4 regions of the Stenotrophomonas sp. 10L48 genome follow, and region 3 is predicted to be linked to each of the others. Evidence: predicted binding sites of a transcription regulator. Region 3 holds the regulator's gene; each other region holds the start of a gene.
What was found. The regulator FliA, encoded in region 3, starts transcription of late flagellar genes. The targets are predictions, from matches to a motif close to TAAAGTTTNNCNNNCNNNGGCCGATAA.
Positions count from the first base shown of each region.

Region 1 (3,971 bases), on a different contig from region 3:
GCGATTTCACCGGCGGCCGAGCTGATCGCACGGCTGGACTGCTTGATGCGGGTGACGATCTCGCTCAGCTGCGCGGCGGTGGCATTGGCATCGTCGCGCATGCGGGCGAACACGCCCTGATAGTCGCCGTGCATGCGCACGGTCAGGTCACCCTGCGACAGTGCGGCGAGCAGGCCGGAAATCTGTTCGATGCTGCCCGAGTTGGCGTCCAGCAGGCCGTTGATCTGCTGGGCCAGCTGCAGGAAGAAGCCTTCCTTGTCGTTGGCATCGATGCGGCCGGACAGGTCGCCGGCAGCGGCCTGGGCGATCACCCGTGCCACTTCCGCCTCGACCTGCGCTTCCTGGGTGCGGTCGCGCCATTCCACCACGTAGCCGACGGTGTCGCCGTCTTCGTTGCGGATGGTCGACACGACCTGGGCGAACTGGGCATCGCCATACTGCATCGGGCGGCGGGCAACGCCATGCTGCTTGAGGTTGGCCAGCAGGGTGTTGTCCATCTCACCACGGTGCTCGAGCACGGTGACCGGCTTGCCGACCAGCGAGGCGTGGACGTCGAAGTCGGGCAGGTCGCGGCGCAGCTCGTCCTGGTACTGGGCCAGGGTCTGCTGCAGGGCGCGGTTGCTGTAGACGATGGTGTTGTTGGGGTCGGTGAGGTAGACGCCGGTCGAGCTGTAATCCAGCGCGGTGCGGATGCGCAGGTTCTCGCGGGCGATGGCCTGGTCGGTTTCGGTGCGCTCGCGCAGGTCGCGCTGCATGCGCTGCATGGCCTGCATCAGTTCGCCCACTTCGTCCTGGCGGCTGACGTCGATATGGCCATCAAGCTTGCCACCGGCGACGTCGTTGGCGACCGAGACGGCGCCACGCACGCTGCCGACCAGGGCACGGGCGAACAGCCACACCAGCACCAGGCCGAGCGCGGCGCCGCCGAGCAGGGCGATGACGGTCAGCACGGCCGAGGCGGAGTAGGTGGAGGCGGCTTCGTCGCGCGAGGCGCGGGCGAGGCGGTTGTCTTCGGCGATCAGCGCTTCAAGCGCAGCGCCGGCCTTGCGGTGTTTGGTGCGGGTCTCGCCGACGAAGGTGTCGATCGCATCGTCGGGCAGGTCCAGCTCCAGCATTTCGGTGACGCTGTCATAGGAGGCCAGCGCGTCCTTCCAGTCCTTGGCGAAGGTGTCGAACAGCTTCTTCTGCTGTGCGTTGTCGACCAGCTTCGGATAGTCCTTGATCGACTTGTCCATGCTGGTGCGCAGTTCGACGGCCTGCTTGCGGGCGTCGGCCTTGACGTCGTCGCTGGCGCGGATCAGCTGCTGGTAGGCGCTGTTGCGGTACTCGCCGAGCATGCCGCGCATCTCGCCGGCCATGCGGATGCTTTCCATGCGTGAACCAGCCAGTTCGGTGGTCACGTTGTTCAGCGAATGCAGGCCACGGTAGGCGACGATGCCCTGCAGCAGCATCACCAGCAAGAGGACACCGAAGGTCAGCATGAGCTTCGGCATCAGTTTCAGGTTGTTGATCCACGGCATGGGCGTTGCGATCTCCTAAGGCAGACGCGGCCGGGCGCGGGGCCCGGTTGCAACAGCCACGCCGGCACGCTGGCCGGCGCGGTCTGACGGACAGCGGATTACTTGATGTTGGCCAGCTTCAGGCTGGACGGCGAGCTGACTTCGATTTCCGCGCGCGAGGCGTCGCGCTGGATCTTGCCGATCACGCACACGGTCTTGCCTTCCAGGGTTTCCAGCGGGAAGGAGAACTTGCCGCGGTTCTCGCCGGCGATGCGTGCCGAGAAGGTGTGGCGCGGGAAGGCACCGCCCATGTACAGGAAGGTCGGCTGGCCTTCGGAACCTTCTGCGAAGCGGGCCTTTTCGACCTTGCCGCAGACCATGCCGTCCTTGCCGACGGCGCGCGGTGCCATCTCCGGCGGAATCATCTCGGCCGACTGCGCGAAGGCGGAGGAAGCGGTGGTGGCCAGGACGGCAGCCGAAACGAACGCAAGCAGGGACTTCATCGGGGTGATTCTCCGGGGATGGTGATGGTGGATCCGGCCTTGGCGCGTTCCTGCGCGACCGGCTTCTGTCCCCCTATCGGCGTGGATGAGGGGAACTGAAGGGCTGCGTAACAGAAACGTGAAAAAGGTCCGTTTGCTCAGGCGGCAGCGTCTTCGACGACGTTGGTCTGACCCATGTCGGCGCTGTCCAGCAGGGTTTCGATATCCAGCAGGATCAGCATGCGGTCGTCGTGGGTGCCGATGCCGGAGATGAAGCGGGTGTCGACGGCGGCGCCGAATTCCGGGGTCGGGCGGATCTGCTCGGCCGACAGCGGGATCACGTCGGAGACGCTGTCGACCACGATGCCGACCACGCGGTCTTCCACGTTGAGCACGATCATCACGGTGAAGGCGTCGTAGCGGGCGTCTTCCAGGCGCAGCTTCAGGCGCAGGTCGATCACCGGCACGATGGTGCCGCGCAGGTTGATCACGCCCTTGATGTAGTCCGGGGCATCGGGGACGCGGGTGACGGCGTCGTAGCCGCGGATTTCCTGCACCTTGAGGATGTCCACGCCGTAGTGCTCGGCACCGAGGGTGAAGCTGAGGAATTCGCCATCGGCGCCGGCGGCGGAGCTGTTCTTGTCGTTCATCGAGGGGTCCTGGTTCTGCCGGAAGTGCCGGTGTCAGGCTCGATATCGGCCCCTGGGTGGGGGACTTTAGGCATCTGGTAGTGCCGGCCGCTGGCCGGCAATCCTGCATCCACGCATGGCGCGGATCTACCTGGGAGGGGGGTGGCGGCCGCTGGCCGGCAGTTCCTGCATCCACGCATGGCGTGGATCTACTGGCACCGGTATCCACGCGGTTTCGAGGTTGCCGGCCAGCGGCCGGCACTACCCGCCGTGGGGGTGTCAGAGCTCGCCGTTGCGGCGTGCCTTGCGCTGGCGGTCGATGCGGAAGATGTAGCGCTGGATGGCGCTGTCGCCGCCGCGCGGCAGGTCGTCGAAACGCATGCCGACGCGCTTGACCTCGGTGCCGTTGGGCAGGCGTTGCGGCAGCAGGTTGCAGACCACCAGTTCGATCTGCAGGTCCGGGCCATCGGGCATCGACAGCTGCGCCCGGTAGCGCTGCTGCAGGCTGAAGATGGCGCAGTCGGTGGGCACGGTTACCGCCAGGCCGCCGCCACTGATGTCCACCACCCGCATCGACAAGGCTTCGGCGCGGGCCTCGCCCGGTGGCAGCAGCAATTGCGGTGAGTCGGTGATGGGGGTCTCCAGCCGGTACAGTTCGCGTCGCTGCAGGTGCACCAGTTCATCGGGCAGCGGTGCACGGAACGCCACATGGCCCTCGTTGTCCACGCGCTGCAGGTCATGCAGGCGGAAACGCACCAGTACCCGTTCCAGCTGGGCGAAGCAGAGCAGGTGGTCGGACTGTTCGGCGGCGCGGTTGGAAGCCTCCTGCGGGCTGCCATCGAGCAGCAGGAAATCCTCGTCGTCGTCCAGTTCAAGCAGGGCGGTGGGGAAGGATCGATCGCGGCCGTCGATATGGGCGTTGATCAGTGATCGCTGGTCGATCAGTGAACGCAGCAGCTGCCGCACCTGGCGGGGGTTGCGGACCAGGAAGCGATCATCCGCGGCGTCGGCCGCATGGACTTCGGGCAGTGCAGTGTCGTGGCCGTCGGACATGGAATCTGTGGTCAGGGGCGGGCGCCGACGCGTGTGGGCGCGTGGCTCGAAAGAGGTATCGGCTGCGTTGCGGATTTATGTAGCACCGAACGCACTCGTTTGCTCCGTTGTGCCATGCCCGCGGCGGTCGGGCAAGCGTGGTGCCCGGGCCGGGCATGGCCCGGCGCTGCCTTTCCGCTGACGGGGTGGCGCGCGGCCACCCCGATGCTGCGATCAGAACTCCTGCCAGTCGCCGTCACCGGCCAGGGCCGGCTGCGCAACGGGCTTGCGCACGCGCGCGGGTGCGGCGATGGATGCGGGCGCCGCCT
Region 1 is NZ_JBFTIX010000026.1:581-4,551, reverse strand. It holds gene AC1DCU_RS21365 (methyl-accepting chemotaxis protein) at 1-1,520, opposite strand, end outside; gene AC1DCU_RS21360 (hypothetical protein) at 1,619-2,002, opposite strand; gene AC1DCU_RS21355 (chemotaxis protein CheW) at 2,140-2,631, opposite strand; gene AC1DCU_RS21350 (flagellar brake protein) at 2,890-3,663, opposite strand; partial or broken gene AC1DCU_RS21345 (methyl-accepting chemotaxis protein) at 3,877-3,971, opposite strand, start outside.
Region 1: a site for FliA is predicted at 2,674-2,700, ahead of AC1DCU_RS21355 (chemotaxis protein CheW). Genes of this name have one in related genera too.

Region 2 (3,971 bases), on a different contig from region 3:
CCGCGCATCAGCGGAAAGTAGCGACGGCCAACGCTCGGCACGAAGCTCTCGCGAAAGGCGATGCTGCCGTCCGGCAGCGCGCGGAACACCAGGCAAAGCCAGGTATCGGGCGGCAGGTCATGCTCCAGACCGGCCAGTGAAAGCTGCGCCAGCTCTGCCGGCGTAGCGGCGATTCGCTGGTTGAACAGCACGATGCCGGTGCGGAAGAAGAACGGCGCCCAGAGGGCCAGCAGCAGGAGTTCGATCAGCAGCAATGCGATCAGGGCGATGGCCATCGGTCTTCCATGAACGGGACCGGCGCATCATGCCACGTGGGCAGTTGCATCCACGCATGGCGTGGATCTACTTCAAGGCACTGCCATCCAGCCCCAGGTCCCACGCCAGGCCCAGCACGTCATCGCCGGCTGCCGGTGGGGCAGGGCGCGCGTCGGCCAGTTTCTGCAGCTCCTGGATTTCTTCGCGGGCCACCTCTTCCAGCTGGCGCAGCTGCTCACGTACGCCCGCATTGCGCGGGCGCTCGTTCTCGTTGATCGGGGGCAGGGCGCGGATCAGGGTCATGGTGCGCTTGCAGGATGCATCCAAAGGCGGGTCACACGCAAAGGCCCCGGCAGAACCGGGGCCTCGCACGCTGCCGGACGGGGCAGCGGACATCAGGATCAGAACAGCTCGACCGTACCGGCGCCCATGCTCTGCTGGGCAACCGGCTTGTGCGGCGGGCGCTCCCATTCGCTGCGCAGTTCGCGCAGGCGGTTGCCGGTGCGCTGCAGGGCAGAGGCGATTTCTTCGTCGAACACGCCGCCATTGCGATGCAGCAGTTCCTGCAGGGCCACCGCTTCGCGATTGATCGCGGTCAGGCGGTCCAGGTGGGTATGCACGCCGCCCAGGGCCTGGGTGGCGATGTCCTCGAACTGCAGGGCACGCACGGCTTCGGCCACGCTGCCGTCGATCGAGCGCGCGCAGTCGGACACTTCGCGCATGCCGTCACCCAGCGAAGCGTTGATCTGCGCCACGTTGTCCAGCATCGCCGCCGCTTCCTGGCGCGCTTCACGGGAGCGGTCCATATCGCGCGAGGCCATGTGCGAAACCGTCTCGCGGACCTTGGCGATGGCATCCTTGGAGCTGTGCGCCAGCTTGCGGATCTGCTCGTTGAAGGTGGTCGAACGCTCGGACAGGTTGCGGACCTCGTCGGCAACCACGGCGAAACCGCGACCGGCTTCACCGGCACGCGCAGCTTCGATGGCAGCGTTCAGGGCCAGCAGGTTGGTCTGGTCGGCAATCGACTTGACGTCTTCCAGCAGCGCGAAGATGCCATCCAGGTGCTGCGCCATCTGGTCGATGTGCTGCACGGTGGTGCTGCTCTGGCCGCTGACCTGCTCCAGCGCTTCCACCAGCTGTTCCATGCGGTGGCTGGCGTGCTGGGCGAAACGGGCAACGTCGAGGCCGGCGCCGCCTTCGTCACCGGCGCGGTCGACGATGCGTGACAGGGCCTGGCTCTGCTGGCGCGACTTGCGGTTCATGGCATCGAAGCTGCCGCCGAGGCTGGAGACGGCCTGGCGGATCAGGTCGCGGGCGCGTTCCACTTCGCCACGCGAACCGTCGATCTCGTTGCCGACGAAGTTGCGCAGTTCGGTCAGCAGCTGGTCCTGCTCACGCAGGACACGGGCATGTTCCGGGGAACGGTGCGCCTGGGCGCGGGCGGTCCACCACGCAAAGCCGAGCCAGCTCAGCGTCATCGTGGTCAGGATCGCCCAACGCAGGGCAACCGGCCATTCGAAACCGATGGCGAAGGGGAGCAGCAGGGTCAGAGCCAGGGGGGCGGCCAGACGGATGAAAATGCGTGAGTACATGGACGTTCTCGGGAGGTGCACGGAGGATGTATCGGCCGTACCCCCTTTCTCTTTAACGTCGATGTGCTCACTGAATGCGCCGGATTTCTGGCGCCGTCCGCCGGGCATGGCCCGGCGCTACCCTCGTGGCGCTCGGACGCCAGCGCCGGGCCATGCCCGGCGGGCTCCCCGCCCTCAGGCCAGCTGCCGGTCCACGGCCTCGACCATCGCCTTGCGGCTGAGCAGGAAGTCCCAGTAACTGCCACCCAGCTGCCGCCACAGTACGGCGGCGCGCACGGCGGCCAGCAGCAGCGCGCGGATCTCGGCCACCACGCCGGCCTGGCCCAGGTAATGCGGGTTGCCCTGCACCATGACCCGCGGCTTGAGGTGGCTGATGGTGTCTGCATACAGGCCGCCCAGCGCGGCCAGAACATCCGGGTGGCCGCTGTCACCCAGCTCGGTGGCCTGGCGCTGGGCGCGCTCGATACCCGAGGCGACCTTGTTCACGGTGGCGCCGTCCTGCACGAAGCGGCGCTCCAGCTGCAGTACCGACAGGGCCAGCTTGGGCAGGATCGGGTCCTGGCCCTGGCTGCGGAAATAATTGTGCAGCAGGCGCAGGCCGGATTTCAGGGCGTGCCGATCGCCAAAAACCGCCTGCGGCGAGGACGCATCGATGCGGAACACGCTGTCCACGGCAGTGCGCACGGCAGCGGCGTCGGAGTGGCCGGTATCGGCGATACGGCGTACCTGCTGCAGGGCCTGGGCAATGCCGGCCAAAGCCAGAACGCGGTCGTCGACAGTGAAACTCATGCAGCGATTACCTCAAAAGGAGAAGGGGTGGTGCGCAGGCGCTGTTCCAGCGGCGCGTCGGTGGCGGCGATCACCGCGCCACCCAGGCAGACCTCACCGTCATACAGCACCAGGGATTGCCCGGGGGTGACTGCACGCTGCGGCCGGGCGAAGGTGACCTGCACGCTGCCGTCGTCCAGCACGTCCACGCTGCACGGCTCATCGGGCTGGCGGTAGCGGGTCTGCGCGGCGCATTCAAAATGCCGTGCCGGTGGTGCGCCGGCAATCCAGTGCGCGGTCTCCGAGCGCAGCCTGTTGGACAGCATCCATGGGCTGTCACGGTCCTGGTCCACGTACAGCACGTTGCTGGCCACGTCCTTGCCGACCACATACCAGGGCGCGGCAGGGCGGCCGCGCACGCCGCCGATGTTCAGGCCTTCGCGCTGGCCCAGGGTGAAATAGAAGACGCCAGGATGTTCGGCGATCACGCTGCCATCGCTGGGATCGAGGATCTGCCCGGCCTTGGCCGGCAGGTAGCGCCCAAGGAACTCACGGAAATCGCGCTCGCCGATGAAGCAGATGCCGGTGGAATCCTTCTTGGCGTGGGTCGGCAGGCTGACGTCGCGGGCAATCCGGCGCAGGTCGCTCTTTTCCAGGTCACCAATCGGGAACAGGGTGGCCGCCAGCTGCTCCTGCCCCAGCTGGTGCAGGAAGTAACTCTGGTCCTTGGAACGGTCGGCGCCACGCAGCAGCAGCCACTGATGGCCGCGCTGGGCAATGCGTGCGTAATGGCCGGTGGCGATCCGCTCGGCGCCCAGTTCGCGGGCCGCATCGAGGAAGTGCTTGAACTTCACTTCGCGGTTGCACAGCACGTCCGGGTTGGGCGTGCGGCCGGCGGCGTATTCGGCCAGGAAGTGCTCGAACACGCCCTGCCAGTATTCGTTGGAGAAATCGCGGAAATGGAACGGAATGCCCAGCAGTCCGCAGACCGCTACCGCGTCGCGGCGGTCGTCCTCGGCGCGGCAGTCACCGCTGCCGTCGTCGGCCCAGTTCTGCATGAACAGACCGGCCACGGCCTCGCCCTGCTGCACCAGGCGCCAAGCAGCCACGGAAGAATCCACGCCGCCAGACACGCCAACCATCACCCGTGGGCTGCTCATGCGACCTCCCGGACCAGTGCAAGCGGATAGCGCTGGCCGGCCAGGTAGTCGGCCAGCACCTGCCAGACCAGCGGGCTGCGCTGGCGTCCGGCGGCGGCCTGCAGTTCGGCCGGGGTCATCCACAGCGCCCGATCGATGCCGGCATCCAGCGGCCGCGCCGGGTCGTGCGAGACCGGGCGCGCGGCATAACAGAAGC
Region 2 is NZ_JBFTIX010000002.1:467,949-471,919, reverse strand. It holds gene AC1DCU_RS05480 (hypothetical protein) at 1-275, opposite strand, end outside; gene AC1DCU_RS05475 (hypothetical protein) at 343-558, opposite strand; gene AC1DCU_RS05470 (methyl-accepting chemotaxis protein) at 657-1,847, opposite strand; gene hflD (high frequency lysogenization protein HflD) at 2,022-2,636, opposite strand; gene mnmA (tRNA 2-thiouridine(34) synthase MnmA) at 2,633-3,775, opposite strand; gene AC1DCU_RS05455 (NUDIX hydrolase) at 3,772-3,971, opposite strand, start outside.
Region 2: a site for FliA is predicted at 1,876-1,902, ahead of AC1DCU_RS05470 (methyl-accepting chemotaxis protein). Genes of this name have one in related genera too.

Region 3 (3,971 bases):
GCCGCCGTCAATGAATCGACGCTGCCGGAACAGATCTTCGCCCCGTTCGCCGACGCCATCGTGGCGCCCTCACCCTCGCCTGCGGCAGCCGCGCCGGTGAACCGCGCCCGCTTCCAGATCGACCCGCCGCTGGAAGACAGCGCGCAGCTGCCGGCAGTGACGCCGCCGCCGTTGCCGGTTGCCCTCCAGGCCACCACGGCACCCGAAGACCAAGCCTCACACGCGCAGGTTGCCGTGCAGCCGACCGAGGCTGCACCGGCACCGATGCCGGCGCTGGCGCCAGCACCCGCGCTGACCCTGGTCGCCGATGACGCCGAGATCCGCCACCTGCGCCAGGAAGTGGCCGGCATGCGCCAGGTGATCGAGCGCGAGATGAACCGCTTCACCGACGAGCGCCTGCGCGGCAGCCCGGTGCGTGCCACCGCGCTGGACCTGATGGACGAGTACGGCTTCGATGCCGGCATCGCCCGCGACGTGGCCATGCAGATCCCGCTTGAAACCGAAGCGCATCGCGGCCGCGGCCTGATGCTGGGGCTGATCTCGCGCAAGCTGCCGATCGCCCCGGTCGATCCGCTGGAGGAAGGCGGTGTGATCGCCCTGGTCGGCCCGACCGGCGCCGGCAAGACCACCACCATCGCCAAGCTGGCCTCGCGCTTCGCCGAAGCCCATGCCGCCCGCGACGTCGCCCTGGTCACCACCGATACGATGCGCATCGGCGCCCGCGAACAGCTGTACGGCTACGGCCGCCAGCTCGGCATCGCCGTGCACGAGGCCAACAGCGGCACCGACCTGGACCAGCTGCTGGAACGCCTGAAGGACTACAAGCTGGTGCTGATCGACACCGCCGGCCTGGGCCCGCGCGACCGTGCGCTGGCCGCCCAGCTGCAGTGGCTGCGCGCCGCCCGCCAGGTCCGCACCCTGCTGGTACTGCCGGCCAACACCAGCTTCGGCGACATGGACGAGGTGGTCCGCCGCTTCGGCGCGGCCAACCTGCAGGGCCTGGTGCTGAGCAAGCTGGACGAGACCGGCCGCTTCGGCAACGCCCTGTCGGTGGCGGTGGACCACAAGCTGCCGATCACCTGGGTGACCGATGGCCAGGACGTCCCGGACGACCTGCACCGGGCCAGTGCAGCCAATCTTGTACTTCGCCTTGAAGATTTGCGCCGCGCGGCCGATATGCCCTGCAACCCGGAGTTGAACCATGCCGTCGCGTGAGTACGCCAAGCTGACCACCACCTTCCCGCTGACGGCGACCCGCAGCGAGCCGCTCGGCCCTGTGCGCACGATTGCCGTGACCGGCGGCAAGGGCGGCGTCGGCAAGACCAACGTATCGGCCAACCTGGCCGTGGCGCTTGCGGGAATGGGCAAACGCACCCTGTTGCTGGACGCCGACCTGGGCCTGGCCAACATCGACGTGATCCTGGGCCTGAGCCCCACCAACACCCTGGCCGACCTGGTCGCTGGCCGCTGCAGCCTGGATGACGTGATCATCGAAGGCCCGAACGGCGTGCTGGTGGTACCGGCTGCGTCCGGCCGCCGGCACATGGCCGAGCTGGCCCCGGCCGAGCATGTCGGCCTGGTCAACGTGTTCTCCGAGCTGGAGCGCGAGCTGGACATCATGGTGGTGGACACCGCCGCCGGCATCACCGATGGCGTGCTGACCTTCTGCCAGGCCGCGCAGGACACCGTGGTGGTGGTCTGCGATGAACCGGCCTCGATCACCGACGCCTATGCGCTGATCAAGGTGCTGTCGCGCGAACGTGGCGTGGACCGCATCCAGGTGGTGGCCAACATGGTGCGCGACCCCAACGAAGGCCGCGTGCTGTACGAGAAGCTGACCCGCGTCTGCGAGAAATTCCTCGCCGATGTCTCGCTGAACTACCTGGGCTGCGTGCCGCAGGACGACTGGCTGCGCCTGTCGGTGCAGCGCCAGCAGCCGGTGGTGAAGGCCTATCCGTCCAGCCCGTCGGCACTGGCGATCACCGAGATCGCCCGCCGCACCGCCCGCTGGCAGGCACCGACCGAGCCGCGCGGCGGCGTCGAGTTCTTCCTCGAACGCATCATCAAGCAGCGTGGGGTGGCCGCATGAAAGGCGCCGCCCAGTACAGAGAGGTCCAGCGCACGGCGGCCAACGAGGTCATCGCCCAGCACTCAGACCTGGTGCGGCGCATCGCCCACCATCTGGCCGCACGCCTGCCGGCCAGCGTTGAGGTGGACGACCTGATCCAGGCCGGCATGATGGGCCTGATCGAAGCCTCGCGCAGCTACGACGCCGACCAGGGTGCTTCGTTCGAGACCTACGCCTCGATCCGCATCCGCGGTTCGATGATCGATGAGATCCGTCGTGGCGACTGGGTACCGCGTTCGGTACACCGCCGTGCACGTGACGCTGCGGCCACCATCCGCCGCCTGGAGCAGAGCACCGGCCGCGCCGCCAGTGCCACCGAAGTGGCCGCCGCGATGGAGATGCCGCTGCCCGAGTACCTGCGCCTGATGGAGGACGCCTCGCGCGGCCAGGTACTGAGCCTGGAGTCGCGCATTGAAGACCAGGGCGAGCTGGACACCGTCGCCCAGGGCGGCCCGACCCCGCAGCAGGTACTGGAACGTGGCGAGTTCGGCCGCGAGCTGGGCAATGCCATCGGCCACCTGCCCGAGCGCGAACAGCTGGTGCTGTCGCTCTACTACGAGCAGGAACTGAACCTGAAAGAGATCGGCGCAGTGCTCGGCGTGAGCGAGTCGCGGGTCTGCCAGATCCACGGCCAGGCGGTCCTGCGCCTGCGTGGCCGACTGAAGATTTTCGAGGCGGCCGACGCCGGCCTCGAGAGCTGATCAACAAAGGAACTCTGCTTTGAACAAGAACATGCGCATCCTGATCGTCGACGACTTCTCGACCATGCGTCGTATCGTCAAGAACCTGCTGGGCGATCTGGGCTTCACCAATACCGCCGAAGCCGAGGACGGGCATGCCGCGCTGTCGCTGCTGCAGAGCCAGCCGTTCGACTTCGTGGTCACCGACTGGAACATGCCGGTGATGACCGGCATCGAACTGCTCAAGGCCATCCGCGCCGATGCCAAACTGAAGACCCTGCCGGTGCTGATGGTGACTGCCGAAGCCAAGCGCGAGCAGATCATCGAAGCGGCGCAGAACGGCGTGAACGGTTACATCATCAAGCCGTTCACCGCACAGACGCTGGAAGAGAAGCTCGGCAAGATCTTCGAACGCCTGGCGGCCAGCGCTTGATGGATACCACGGTCGACAAGAGCGCCCTCGCCCTGCGCCTGCAGGAAGCCCTGGATGCACTGGAATCCGGCGACGAGGCGGCATGGCGCCAGCGCATCGACGGCCTGGTCGCGCTGCGCACCCAGCCGATGATGAGCGGCCTTTCGCGGCTGGCCCGCGAGCTGGGCCAGGCGCTGGGCGAACTGCCGACCGTGCCCGATGAAGCCGGCGAGCTGGACGATGCCTGCGCGCGCCTGGACCACGTGGTGGCGATGACCGAACAGGCCACCCACCGCACCCTGGACCTGGCCGAAGAGTGCCGCAGCCTGACCGAACAGCTGCGCGCCGACGGCCTGCAGCCGGGCCAGGACGTGCAGCTCGACCGCATCCGCCACAACCTCACCGAGATCGCCCTGACCCAGAGCTACCAGGACCTGACCGGGCAGATCATCCGTCGCGTGGTGGGCATCGTCCGCCGCGTGCACGAAGGCTTCGGCGCGCTCGGTCTGCCGCCGGAACAGCATCGCACCGATCCGGAACTGGCTGGGCCGGCACTGAAGGGACTGGACCGCCATGCGGTCTCGCAGAACGACGCCGACGACCTGTTGTCGGATCTGGGGCTGTAACCATGGGCGCAGTAGCCGACGACATCACTGCCGATTTCATCATCGAGGCCCAGGAGATCCTGGATCGCCTCGGCGAACAGCTGGTGTCGCTGGAACAGGCACCGCAGGACAATGAACAGCTCAAC
Region 3 is NZ_JBFTIX010000020.1:26,277-30,247, forward strand. It holds gene flhF (flagellar biosynthesis GTPase FlhF) at 1-1,215, shown strand, start outside; gene AC1DCU_RS20790 (MinD/ParA family ATP-binding protein) at 1,202-2,089, shown strand; gene AC1DCU_RS20795 (RNA polymerase sigma factor FliA) at 2,086-2,829, shown strand; gene cheY (chemotaxis response regulator CheY) at 2,849-3,241, shown strand; gene AC1DCU_RS20805 (protein phosphatase CheZ) at 3,241-3,846, shown strand; gene AC1DCU_RS20810 (chemotaxis protein CheA) at 3,849-3,971, shown strand, end outside.

Region 4 (3,971 bases), on a different contig from region 3:
GTGTTTCGTCGCCACGCAGGCTGAAGTCGCCTGCGGCCGCGGCTGTGGCCAGCCGGCGGATCTCGCCGTTGATGGCCGACAGACTCGATTTGGTCTCGTCCATGGCCTGGGTGATCGCCGCCTTCTCGCCCGGCAGGCGATCCATGTCCACCGACAGGTCGCCGCGCGCGTAGTGCTTCATCACCTCGATCAGGCGGTTCTGCACGTGCACGTGCGAGCCCACCAGCGCGTTGGTGTCATGCACCATGCGCCCGTAGTCGCCGGGGAAGGCGCTCTCGTCCATGCGATAACCCAGGCTGCCATCATCGTGCTGCCGCGCCATCTCGCCCTGCGCGGCCATCACCGCCTGCAGCTGCCCCTGCATGCGCTGCATGGACTTCAGCAACTGGGTCACCTCGTCGTTGCCCGAGGCATCGATGACGTTGTCCAAGCGACCGTTGGCGATGCCATCGGCCAGCTTCACCGCGCCCGCCAAGGGGCGGGTCAGGCTGCGGGTGATCGCCCACGCGGCCAGTGCGCCGAGAATCAGGCTGAGCACACCGAAGGCGATGGACAGGGTTCCCGTCCACGCTTCCGTGGCGCGGTATTCCTCACGGCTGCGTTCGGTCAGGGTTTCCTGGTGCCGCAGCAGGCTGGAGATCGCTCCATTCCAGGCCGTGGCCAGACCGTGCTCGGCCAGCAGCTCGGTGGCTGCACCGTCGTAGTCGCCCGCCTTCATCCGCTCATGCAATTGTTGAGTGGAGACGTCGGTGGCCTTGCGTGCCGCCGCGATCTGCGCCACCAGCGTATCGCCGGTGGGATCGCGGGGAATCTTGACGTACTTGTCCCAGATTCCATCGTAGGTGCGGCTCAGTTCCTGCGCCCGCTGGTAATCCTTGTCGAACTCCTCGCCGCGCTTGATCACCATCAGGCGGCGATGCATCAGCACCGCGTTGTTGGTATCGAGCATGTCGTTCAACAACCGCATCTTGACCATGTTCACGCCCACCACTTTCTCGAACTGGGCGGACTTCAAATGGTTTCCGTACAACACCAGGCCGACAATGGCCAGGATGAACAGCAACAGCAGACCGAAGCCGGCAGAAAGCCGGGATCCCACACGGAGGTTGCGTAAGGCGAGCATCTCAATTCCCTTGATCGTGGCCCTATATCGGTGGCGGCACGACTGCGGGAAACTTTAAGATCAGTTATTGAAACAACGCCGCGTTAACATAAACGCGTTCAAGCAGAATCTCACCGTGAGGAAATCAGGCCCGTGGCGGGAATCAGCCACGCAAGCCGATGACGGTATGGCGGGTGAAGAACCGCATTTTCCCCTCGACCGTGAAATCGGTACGCCTGATTTCGACGAGCAGTTGCTCGCGCTGTGCTTCGTCCAACGTGCAAGGCTCCAGAACATTGGCATCCAGCACGGTACCCGGTGGCGTCAGACGTAGCTCGACAATGCAGACATTGTTGTCCATTGGAACACCCGCCGGCCACGCCGTCATCGCGATCGCACGCAGCTCCTCCTGGTACACCTCCCTCTCCGCATATTCGAGATCCGGGTCCGGCCGGTTCGCCGGCAGGTGCAGTGAAGACTGCCTGGGCGCTGCCTTCGGCATCGAACGAACTGCCAGATTGATCAGGGTGTTCTGTGAGGCCGTTACCGCCAAGGCGATCACCAGAGCGGTGTAGCTGACACCACCGGCCTTCTGCAGTTCGGCACGCCGCCGATGCGCGCCTCCATGCCCGGCAAGCACCTTGCGGGCAATCCTCCGGCAATGAGACAGGTACAGGGAATTCGCCAGAATTCCGGCAAGCACGCGGCAGACCACGAAGACGACTACCGCGAACCATGGCAGACCCATCTGAGTGAACGTGGTCATCGCCAAAGGCGGAACGATGAACCAGATCGTGCCCCATACAGGCATGCGTCGGAAGAAGAACCACAATGATGAAAACAGGAACGCCGGCCAATGCCACCGTCTCGGCGCCCTGCCGGCTGCGTCGTCCAGCCTCCAGAAATGGCAATAGGTGGAGAACCGGTCCCCAACCACAATCGCCAGCGCACTCTTTTCACTTGACTCGTCAGCGGCCGAGTCTGCGTCTCGCTCCGCGCCACCCTCTGCACTACCGAAAGTGGGCTCGATCTTCATCTGCACTGATTCTTCATCCAAAAAAAACACACTGACAGTCATTCGAAGGATTGACTGTTCTAGCCGGGTAACCCGGTAGCCGATCAATTGCCCGGTCCGGCATCGCCTGCCCCTTTCACACTCTTCCACAAAAGCCACATTCAGCGCATCAAATGAAGCAGAACATCGTCCGAACCGATGGCGATCCTTGGAATATGATTTCGAACACGCTCGGGAAGGTCGTCATCGCGAAGCGCAAGCTCCGGCTTGGCGATAAGGCGATAACCATCCCCGCTTACGTCATGACTAAAAATCCCGCGACTTGCCATTTCAAGGAAAGAGCGAAGATAAGCCTCGCGCTGAGCGAGGCCGCTGAAATCAGGCAAGCTCTCTTCAACCACGATGACGCCCGAGCAAATAGGAAGCGAGTAAATATAGTCACACACCAATTGCCAGCCCTCGATGGACGACGCAACCTGGCGCGGCACGAAACCACGCCCTCCCGTAGCAAAATGACAAACATATCCATCAGCACCAACTGCAAACCAATCTATGTCATTGACCTCAAGAAATTCCTCATCCATCTCCATATATTACTCACCTCCAAATATATTCTTGCAATTATCACATCTAGGAACAGGAAGACCACTTCTTGGCCGAACAGCAGCAGTGAATTTGATATCCTCAAGCTTCAGGCGTGGATTTGCCAGCATCAGTTCGTTTGCAGCTCTGAATTCTGCGCAACGACCAATAGTATTCCCACATGCCGTCTTGACACCAAGGCCTCCGAGCGAATCGGCGTACGCCTTCAGTTCCGGTGCGATCACGGCAGGAACAGGGCCACTCGACATAGTCACAATTCTACCAGTTGTAGGATCAACGGCACCGATCGCGGTTGCTGGCGGGTTCCTCCCAATACCTGCGATGTACTTTATGAGCTGCTGTTCCGCATCGGCGATAAGTCTTACCTCCGAAGCAGCCGTCATGGTCCTCTTGGCGAGGAATGCCCCCGGCCCGACCAAGGAAGTTCCGATGTCAAACGTGAACTTTCCACCAATGTCAGCCGCTTGATCTACGTCTTCAAAATTCCACGAGTTCCTACCACCAGTCAGGTAGTACGCAAGGCCTGCCGTCTTCTCCATGTACTCATTGATGCCCTGACTGATCGCGTTGTTGCGTTTTTCGGAGAAGGCTTGCAAGCCAAGCTTGTCCATCTCCTTGTAATCCGAGAAAAAGCCCAGCAGAACACTGATCTGGTTCATGCTTGCCGCACCAGCTACAAGGTCCTTCCCCCCGGTCCAGAGCCCGTTTACGAACGCAGCACCAGCGACCGCTCGATTCGTCGACAACAGCCAGTCGGCTTCCGCACCGTAGCCTGCACCACGCAATAGATCGACAGTGTTCGAACCGCACTCACCAACCAGCGAACAGTACACCTTCCTTTGCAGATCTTCGGTGGAAGAGTGAATTGCCAACGTGTCAAGGTTGACCCCAGAACCGGCATTCTTGCTCGCAGCGATGAGCTTATCGGCGTTTTCCGCCATCCAGGCGTCATACTCCCCCTTATATATAGGAGAGTTATGCGATTCCAATGCAATCTTCGCCAGTGATCGCTGCTCACTGCACGCGATAGACCCTGGCACTTGGCATGCCATCATCAGCTTGTAATCGCGCTCAGCGGAGAGCCGCTCGAAGTTCTCCTTGATATCGCAGTCTTTACCTGCATCAGAACAGATAACAGTCGCCTGAAGGTACTCCATCCGCTCGTCGTGATTCAGGTAGTTGTTCTCAACGGAGTTTTTCGCGATACCCATGCCCAATGTCGCGCCAGAAATTCCTGCACCGGAAAGTCCT
Region 4 is NZ_JBFTIX010000005.1:434,977-438,947, reverse strand. It holds gene AC1DCU_RS11275 (methyl-accepting chemotaxis protein) at 1-1,123, opposite strand, end outside; gene AC1DCU_RS11270 (DUF2628 domain-containing protein) at 1,266-2,138, opposite strand; gene AC1DCU_RS11265 (hypothetical protein) at 2,279-2,701, opposite strand; gene AC1DCU_RS11260 (hemagglutinin repeat-containing protein) at 2,711-3,971, opposite strand, start outside.
Region 4: a site for FliA is predicted at 1,154-1,180, ahead of AC1DCU_RS11275 (methyl-accepting chemotaxis protein). Genes of this name have one in related genera too.